Regions from separate parts of the Bacillus sp. MT94 genome, predicted to be linked through region 1. Evidence: riboswitches for the same ligand, from Rfam matches in the RefSeq annotation. Region 1 holds a riboswitch; the other holds the start of a gene.

Region 1 (4,993 bases):
CTAAAACTCGGTTCGAAAGAAATAACGCTTCTTCAACATCATGAGTAATGAATAAAATTGTTTTTTCCCACTCTTGCCATTGTTCAAACAGCCATTCTTGCAAAGAGGCCTTCGTTAAAGCATCTAACGCGCTAAACGGTTCATCTAATAACAATATCTCCCCGCCCGTTAACAAAGTTCGGATAAAAGATACGCGTTGCCTCATACCACCAGATAAATCTTTCGGATGTTTTGTCTCATATCCTTGTAAACCAAATTTATATAACAGTTCCTTTGCCTTTACTTGGGCTTCTTTCTTCTGTACACCTTGGCACTCTAGCGGCAGAGCAGCATTCTCAATAATTGTTCTCCACGGCAAAAGCATATCTTTTTGCGGCATATATCCTACAGGATGGTGCTTTGTTTCTGTCAGTTCTATCTTTCCAATACTTACCTTATCTAGGCCTGTAATAAGGCGAAATAAAGTACTTTTCCCACATCCACTCGGTCCGATAATACTGACAAACTCTTTCTCATGTATAGAAGCATTTAATTCATGGATGATTGGTTTCTCATCGTAATGAAAAGAAACATTATGAAACTGTAGTATGTTCTTGCTCCTCAAATCCCCACATCTCCTTACGATAGGACATATCCCAGAATAAATATTCAAATCGACTGGAATATAAGAAAATCTCCTCTAATCTATCTAGTTCTTTCTCAGACTTTCCAACTGCCATTTCATTTAATAAATCTATTAACCAAATACAAAGATTACCGTATTCTTCCGAACTATATCCTTGAATCCACTCACCAAAAAACTCATGATCTCTTGCTCCAGGAATATCATTTAAACGCTTTCCAATTTCCCAGTAGCTCCACATACATGGAAGAAGCGCTGCTATTAATTCTGCAAGTGTGCCATTTTGAGATACAGACATCATGTAATTTGTATAAGCTAAATTTTTAGCAGATGGTTTCGCAGACTCTATATCCTCTATAGAAATTCCAAGTCTTTTTGCATATTGTTTATGGATTGTCATTTCGCCATTTAATATCCCATCAATTTGTTCAGCGAACTTTCCCATTACTTGTGGATTCGTTGCTTTTACAACACCAATCGCATATAACTTTGCATAATCTAGCAGATATAAATAATCTTGAATAATATAATACTGGAATTTATCTTTTTCTAACGTGCCATCTCCCATACCCACTACAAACGGATGATTATGACTCATCTCCCAAACCGGTTGCACAGTTTCTAATAATCTATCGCAAAATTTCATTTCTCTATCCCCTTTCAATATATGTATCTAAATAAAAAACCACTTCTATATATAAGAAGTGGTTACAGCAAATAAAATTATACATTTATTCGATGTTCCACTTCCCTTCGCTAGTATTACCTAGATCAGGTGTTATAAGGGTTAAGGATTATTCCTCTCTCAGCAAATCAAGCACCCCTAGTGGTTTCAATATGAAATTTTTAAATAAAAAAGCCCCGTTTCTATACGCAAAGAAACGGGGACTCATTGTTAGTGTCCGAATTGCTTCCCTACGCTAGCATAATCTAGATCAGGTAATAAAAAGGATCAAAGGCTTACGGCCTACTCTCAGCTGGCAACACCAGCTCTCCTAGCAAACTATAAAATTATCACTGTCAGTATAACACCCTAATAAGACATCATCAACTGTTTTAATTTTCTTAATTATCAACAAAATATTGAAGTTATACAATACATACATTCTATTTTAGAAAATAAAACCCAAATTAATTGTATAAAAAGGAATCATTATCCTCAAAAAATTTATTTTTATATTGATTTCATATTACATTTATGTGAATACACCCACTATATTATATCTTTATACTATAATAAAATTACAACTATACAACTAGAGGAGGTCTCTATTCCATGAATATGAAAGCTACGGCTTTAACAGCAACTACTGTAGCGATTGCTTCTTTACTTCCTTCTATGGGTGAAACAAATGTACAAAAAGCAAACGCTGAACAATTATCTAATGTTAAAACTGGGTATGTCAAAGTCGATCAAGTAGCATTACATACAGAAGATAACGTAAAAAGCACATCAATTGATACAATTCGCTTTAATACAAAAGTGAACATCCTTGAAACAACTAATGGTTGGTATAAAGTATCTGTTCATAATAAAGTAGGTTATGTACAAAAAGATGCTATTTTACTAAAAAACAAACTTCAATCTAATGATCAATACATCGTCAATGCTAATGCATTAAACGTTCGCTCTGAACCTAATTTAGAATCTTCCATTTTAGATGTATTACCAAATGGCAAGTTTATTACCGTTCAAGAAGATCAAGGCGAATGGTATAAAATATCACATAATGGCCAAACGGGTTACGTACAAAAAGCATTCATCTCTAATGGTTCACAACCCTTAGTAAAAGGAATCACCGTTCAAAATAATACAAAATATACTGTTGCAACACCTAATCTGAATGTACGTAGCAACACTAGTACAAGTAGCGCTCTACTCGGTTCATTACAAAACGGTACACAAGTACAAGTAGTAGAAACTGTAGGAACTTGGTATAAAATTCGTTTTGGCACAGGATACGGATATGTAGCAAAACACTATGTAGTACAAAATCAACCACAGGCTAAAACAGATCAGCCTTCATCTATTCCAGCTGCTTTCAAATTCCCTGCTCAAGGAAGAATTAGCTCAACCTTTGATATACGCTGGGAACAAATGCATTATGGTATAGATATTGCTGCTCCAGGGAACGTCTCTATCCAAGCTGCTGCTGCAGGTAAAGTTGTGAAATCTTATTATTCAGCTAGCTATGGCAATGTTGTGTTCATTGCGCATCAAATCAATGGGAAATTATATACAACTGTTTATGCTCATATGAAGGATCGCACTGTACAAACTGGTGATCAAGTACAAGCTGGACAATTAGTAGGTCATATGGGCAACACAGGTCATTCATACGGGCAACATCTTCATTTTGAATTACATAATGGAGAATGGAATTTTGAAAAAACAAATGCAGTAAATCCACTGCCATATTTAGTTAGGTAAATTGTATGCCACGCAATATACCTCTTATAATTGAATACGCAGCCTTTTTAGGTTTAATCTGTTGTTTAATCATTTACAATACAAACATTGTATTTTTATCTATTATTATTGCTTTTGTTGCATTAGAAATTATGATGGAATCATTTCAAGTGCAACTAAAACAAAAAATTGCCCATATTTATAACGCTATATTTCTTTTGAGTGCTCTCATAACAAATATAATTAGTAATGGCTTTTATTTATCTACTGTATTTCCAGTATTCTTTATGGCTGTTTTATTATTTGTAGCTAGATATATTAATGTCCCTTATAACCAAAAACAAAAACAAGAACAAGAAGCTTAGAAAGAGGAGACACTGTGTACCAATCTTTCAAAGATACTCCAATAAAATACATATTGCATTTGTATAAGAAAGCCAATACTTTTTTTGGTATACAAGGAAGTTATACTGCACAACTTCTTCTATATGGAATGTTGTTTCTTGTTTTAATCACTTTCTCCTTGTTTTACTAACAAAAAAGGATCTCACATAAACTGGAGATCCTTTTTAATTTATATTAATTTTTCATATCGAAAATATTGTTTATCCACAAGCATATTTTTCATAAATAAAGCTCAGATTATATTTTTTCTCTAAGCTCATTCGTTGTTCGTCATCGCACCAATAGAAAAGAATATCATGAATCGTTGCGTAACGCTTATTTTTAAGAAATAGCCTAAAGAATGATGGTAAACAATCATGTAATTGTATAAATATATAATTGCGTAGTGTTTCTTCTTTATATTCAATGCCCTTACAAATATACAGTAATTCTTCACAATAATATGCATGCTGTGGAACTTGTATCATCTCGAAAAATGGCACATAAGATAGTAGCTTTCCAATAAAATGACCGTATCGATCCATTACTCCTATCGTCATATGCTCCATCATTTCTTTCATTACATATAAATAATCATCTACATGTGTTGTCTTTAATGGGTCTAAGCGATCGGAAATTTGAGATAATACAGCTCTTTGACATGCTAAAACTGCCTGACTAGGTCCATAATATGATAGGAAATCTGTACACTTACGATATTTCCGTAATAAATCATGTGTATATAAATCATATACGAAAGTATTACAATACATTGCTAAACTCATCATATCACTATTTAATTGCTCTTTTGATAATGATTTCGCTCTCTTGCACATATAAAAGAATGTAAATTCCAATACTTCTTTATGAGATAATAAATGTTTACAATCGGTTATACATTTCTCATTAAATTTAACTCTATCCCAAATTTCAATATCCCTATCTGTCAATTCACCTATACGATATTTAATAATTAAATAGTTTAAAGCAACTGATTGCGTCAAAAGATCCCATGTTTCATATTCCAATGAAGTATGAACAAACTCAGCTAATCCTTGTGCTATCATAAAAGCATTTGCCTCTTCATACCAACCAATCTCTTGGCATAAGCGAAGAATACGCACTAAAGTTGGAATTTCATCTTTATGAAACTGCGGTAAATTCTTTACTTTATTCATGCCATATACGATAAATGCCGCTAAATTTTCTTCTTTATAAAATTCTTTCTCTTTCCATACTAATATAGTTCGTTCTTTCCCCTCACCTTTTGGGTGACAAGGTACAAGCAAAGAAAATAATTCAGCAAAATTATTTGGTTCTATATATGTATCTGTAACCAAATTCCAATTTGGATCGCCCTGTACAGCCTTCATATAATTCCCCTTCCCTTTTCATCTATGTAGGAAATATTAATTTATTATCGTACCACTAAAAATTAATATTGTTATATTCAAAATCTCTCATAATACTTATATCTATCAGTATATCATCTTTTCTCTTATTAAAAATGAAGAATAACAAATTTAAAAAAACTGTGGAAATTATTAACCATATACTTATTATATAATGCCTCAGAT
Region 2 (4,993 bases), on a different contig from region 1:
ATAGACACAGTAGTAAGTATGGTAGCTATATTAAAAGCTGGTGCAGCGTATGTTCCGATTGATCCAGATTATCCGGAAAGTAGAATACAGTACATTATTCAAGATAGCCAAGCGAAAGTTATATTGATGAAAGAGACGCCTATAACATGTGATGGAGTTCAAACAGTTTCAATGTATGATAGTGAAACTTGTGAAGATATAGATGTAAAGTTGTCTATTCATTGTGATGATGTAGCTTATATGATTTATACGTCTGGTTCAACAGGGAATCCAAAGGGAACGATGTTAGCACATAGAGGGGTTGTTAATCTGTACACTTGGATGCAAAAGCAATATGAATTGACAGAAGAGGATGTATTTGCCCAATTTCCTTCTTTTAGTTTCGATGCTTCTGTATGGGAGTCATTTGCTTCTTTATTCTGCGGAGGAAACTTGTATGTATTATTAGAGGAAGAGCGATTGTCTGTAGAAGCATTTGCAAATGCAATCTATAAAGTGAAAGCAACTTCGATCTTGGCATTAGCAACAATTTTTGTTCGACAAGTAGCAACTTATTTAGCAGAAGAAGATATATATAAGCTAGCTTCCCTAAAAAGAATTGCGATTGGCGGTGAAATGTTGCCTGTAGAGGTTATTAAATTGTGGAGAGAAAGGATAGGTACAAATGTTGAAATTCATAATGTATACGGACCGACAGAATGTACTGTAGTGACGACAACCTATAAAATACCTAGTCAGTTAAATGAGGATGTTGCGAGTATTCCCATTGGTAAACCATGTGCTAATTATCAAGTTATGATTTTGGATGAGAATATGAATCTTTGTCCAATTGGTGTACCTGGTGAATTATATATAGATTCAGTAGGATTAGCAAAAGGGTATTTTAATAAGCCTAATAAAACAATTGAAGCTTTTATTCAGAACCCTTTTAATCCTATAGTTAATATATACAAAACAGGTGATATTGTTAAGTTGTTAGAGGATGGAAATATAGAATTTTTACATCGGAAAGATGATCAAGTAAAGATTAGAGGACATCGTATTGAACTAGGAGAAATCCAAAGTAAAATTTCTCAAAATCATAATATAAAAGAAAATGCTGTTTTTGCTAAGAAGAGTAAGGAAGGTAGCCAATATTTAATCGCGTTCTATACAACTTTAAATAAAAAAGAAATACCAGAATTAGTTTATCAGTTACAAGAGCAATTACCAGATTATATGGTGCCATCTAAACTAATTTATATTAATGAATTACCACTTACACCTAATAAAAAGATTGATGTTAAGAAGTTAGCTCAGTTAGAAGAAAAGTATGAACCGGTTCGTCTACAAGAATATGTTGCACCTTCTAATAAAGCAGAGAAACAAATAGCGCGCGCTTGGGCGGAAGTATTAGGAATTTCAAAAGTTGGAGTGCATGATGATTTCTTTACAATTGGTGGACATTCATTAAAAGTATTACGAGTCTTAACATTGTTAAAAGAAGATTTTTCACATTTAACAATTCAAGATTTCTTTAAAGAAAGAACGATATATGGATTAGCTCGAATTGAGCGAGAAGTAAAAGTAGAGAAAGAAGAAGTATTTCGTGAATATAAACTGATTCACGAACCAGATAATATTACGTATGCAAACGTTTTGGAAGAAACCCAGATTTCAAATGTCTTTTTAACAGGAGCTACTGGTTATTTAGGATCACACATATTATATGAATTGTTGAGAGATACATCTGCTACTATTTATTGTTTAGTAAGACCAACCAAAGATGTGCAACAAAGAATTATAGATACATTAACAGGCTACTTTAGTGATATATGTGAAGAATGGTTACAGCGTATACAGGCCGTAGCTGGTGATCTGGGGGAAGAGTATCTTGGGATGAGCGAAGAAGAATTTATGTTCATCAGTTCTAAGATGGATACGATAATTCATTGCGGTGCAGATGTAAGACATTTTGGAGATGTAAAACAATTTGAAAATATAAATGTCCAAGGAACTAGCCGTATGCTAGCATTAGCGGAGAAAGGTGCTACATTCCATTTTATTTCTACAATTGGTATCCCGTTAGAATTAGCGGTAGATCAATGGGATACATACATGAAAACTGGTGATTTTAATTACAGTGTAGACTTAGAGAATGTATATTCAAATAGTAAACTACAAGCGGAAAACATTGTTCGTGAAGCAATGAAAAATGGTTTGCGCGGAAATATTTATCGTGCAGGTAATTTAGCATGTCATTCAGAAACAGGTTCGTTCCAACAAAATATTGAAGGAAACGCATTTTATCGTCTTATTAAAACAATGCTATTAATTGGGAAAGCACCAAATGTGAAGTGGAAAGTTGATTTCACACCAATTGATTTTGCTAGTAAATCAATTGTATCGTATTTAAAAGATTCGCAAATTGTAGGAGAGACGTTACATATTTGTCATCCACATCAAATTGAGTTTGAACAATTTATACAGTTAATTGGAGAGTGTGGATACAATCTTGAAATGGTTCCACTTTCAGAATATGTAAATACCGGACTTGAATTAGCGAAGGAAAATGAAGTAATAGCAGAGTTAATTGCTTCTCAAGTTGCAGGAGATGGAGCGCAGCAATCTGAAATTGTAATGGGTACGCGTAGAACGAATGAATGGATTAAGAAAAAAGAATTGATAGTACCAGCAATCAATAAAGAATTTATACAGCAGTTATTAGCTCATGGTGAAAAAGTTGGATATTTTCCAAAAATAATGAAATGATTATGCATGCTTTTGTTTGTTCAATAAAATAAATCATGCTACAATGAAAACGAATTAAGGACCGGGGAGCCAATTGGCTGAGAGGATGTAAGTAAACATCGACCCTCAACCTGATCTGGATAATGCCAGCGTAGGGAGTTACTTAAAGTGATGTAGCATATGTTATTCTATAATAACTTGCATACAAGGCTTTCCTACGCAGTAGGAAAGCCTTTTCTTATTTTTGAAATCTAATTTTATAAGGGGGATTTTATTATGTCACAACAAGTTACAATGTCATTTTCAGTAGTACCACAAGCGAAAACGAAAGATGTATATTCTGTTGTCGATAAAGCAATTGAAGTTGTGCAACAATCGGGAGTTCGTTATGAAGTAGGGGCAATGGAAACAACTTTGGAAGGAGAATTAGATGTACTTCTTGATGTCGTTAAACGTGCGCAACAAGCTTGCGTCGATGCTGGAGCAGAAGAAGTGATTACTTCTATTAAAATCCATTATCGTCCAAGCACTGGTGTAACGATAGATGAAAAGGTTTGGAAGTACCGTGATGAATATGCAAAACCAGAAGCAATCTAAACTTATTACAACTATTTGGCTTATCCTTCTCATTGCGATATGGGAAGGATCTGTTTCATTATTTAAAATCGAACCGTGGATTTTACCAAAGCCTTCTGCCATTGTTCAAGAATTAATTGGGATGAAAGATTTACTATTACCAAATACGATGCAAACACTGCAGGAAGTTATAATTGGACTATTCTTTGCAATTTTATTGGGGACGAGCATCGCAATTATTATGGACGTTATACCGTTATTTCGTATTTTAATAAATCCATTGCTCGTTATTTCGCAAACAATTCCAATTGTTGTACTTGCACCGCTATTTATTATTTGGTTTGGATATGGGATGTTGCCGAAAGTAATGGTCGTAATACTCGTTTGTTTCTTCCCAATTGCGCTTAGTATTTTAGAAGGTTTTCAAACAGTAGATAAAAACATGTTGAAGCTTTTACAAACAATGAAGGCGACAAAATGGCAAGTTTACCAGAAAGTAAAATTTCCAGCAGTGCTTCCATACTTTTTCTCCGGTTTAAAAATTGCAGTTACATATAGCGTAATGGGGGCAATTATCGGAGAATGGCTCGGTGCAAGTGAAGGATTAGGCGTTATGCTTACGAGGGCTACAAAATCCTTTTTGACTGCCCGAGTATTTGGTGTTGCAGCAATCATCGTTATAGTGACATTATGCCTGTATTTTATCGTAGAGTTTATGGCAAGAATAACAGCACCATGGATATATAGAAAGGACGGCAGAAAATGAAAAAAGGTTTGAAAGTTATGTTAGCTGCCTTAGTAGCGGTAGGTGTGGCTGGATGTAATCCGGCGAAGAAAGAAGAAAGTGCAAGTAAAGATCAAAAAGTAAAAGTAGTATTAGATTGGTTTCCAAATACGAATCATACTGGCTTGTATGTAGCGCAAACGAAAGATTATTACAAAAAGCAAGGATTAGATGTAGAAATTATTCAACCAGGTGACAATGTAACAGCAGAGCAAATGATAGCATCAGGAAAAGCAGACTTCGCAATAAGCGCACAAGAAAATGTAACATTAGCTCGTGTGGAAGGAATTCCTGTTGTATCTGTAGGAGCGATTATTCAGCATAACACTTCAGCGTTTGCATCGCTTAAGAAAGATAATATGACGTCACCGAAAGATTTTGAAGGTAAACGTTATGGCGGCTGGGGAGGACCAGCGGAAGAAGCGACATTAAAGACGATTATGGATAAGCATCAAGCTGATTTTAATAAAGTTGAAAAAATCATCTTAGGACAAACAGATTTCTTTAAATCAATCGGCCGTGATGCAGATTTCGAATGGATTTATTACGGTTGGGATGGTATTGAAGCGAAGCGCCAAGGAAAAGAGTTAAATACGATTATGGTGAAAGACTTAGATCCAGCGCTTGATTTCTATAGTCCTGTTATTATTACGAGTGAAAAACATACGAAGCAAGATAAAGACTTTGTGAAAAAGTTTATGAGTGCAACAACAGAAGGTTATAATTTTGCAATTAAGGAACCGAAAGAAGCTGCTGATATTCTAATTAAAGCTGTTCCAGATGTAAATAAAGATTTAGTTCAAGAAAGCCAGAAATGGTTAAGTACGAAGTATCAAGATGATGCGAAAGCATGGGGAGTACAGAAGGAAGAAATTTGGACGAATTACATGAATTTCTTATATG

Evidence for each region. Region 1 has a riboswitch for thiamine pyrophosphate ahead of tenA (thiaminase II). Riboswitches for the same ligand answer to the same signal wherever they lie in the genome.
Region 2: another riboswitch for thiamine pyrophosphate. It lies ahead of AC1Q51_RS24010 (MTH1187 family thiamine-binding protein); the one in region 1 lies ahead of tenA (thiaminase II).

Annotation. Positions count from the first base shown of each region.
Region 1 covers NZ_JBXAEZ010000003.1:655,130-660,122, forward strand. Annotated here, with positions in the region: gene AC1Q51_RS15095 (ABC transporter ATP-binding protein) at 1-604, opposite strand, end outside; gene tenA (thiaminase II) at 573-1,268, opposite strand; TPP riboswitch at 1,354-1,457, opposite strand; TPP riboswitch at 1,518-1,629, opposite strand; gene AC1Q51_RS15105 (SH3 domain-containing protein) at 1,899-3,053, shown strand; gene AC1Q51_RS15110 (hypothetical protein) at 3,059-3,397, shown strand; gene AC1Q51_RS15115 (DUF3965 domain-containing protein) at 3,638-4,789, opposite strand.
Region 2 covers NZ_JBXAEZ010000008.1:94,112-99,104, reverse strand. Annotated here, with positions in the region: gene AC1Q51_RS24015 (non-ribosomal peptide synthetase family protein) at 1-2,751, shown strand, start outside; TPP riboswitch at 2,804-2,905, shown strand; gene AC1Q51_RS24010 (MTH1187 family thiamine-binding protein) at 3,007-3,327, shown strand; gene AC1Q51_RS24005 (ABC transporter permease) at 3,299-4,072, shown strand; gene AC1Q51_RS24000 (ABC transporter substrate-binding protein) at 4,069-4,993, shown strand, end outside.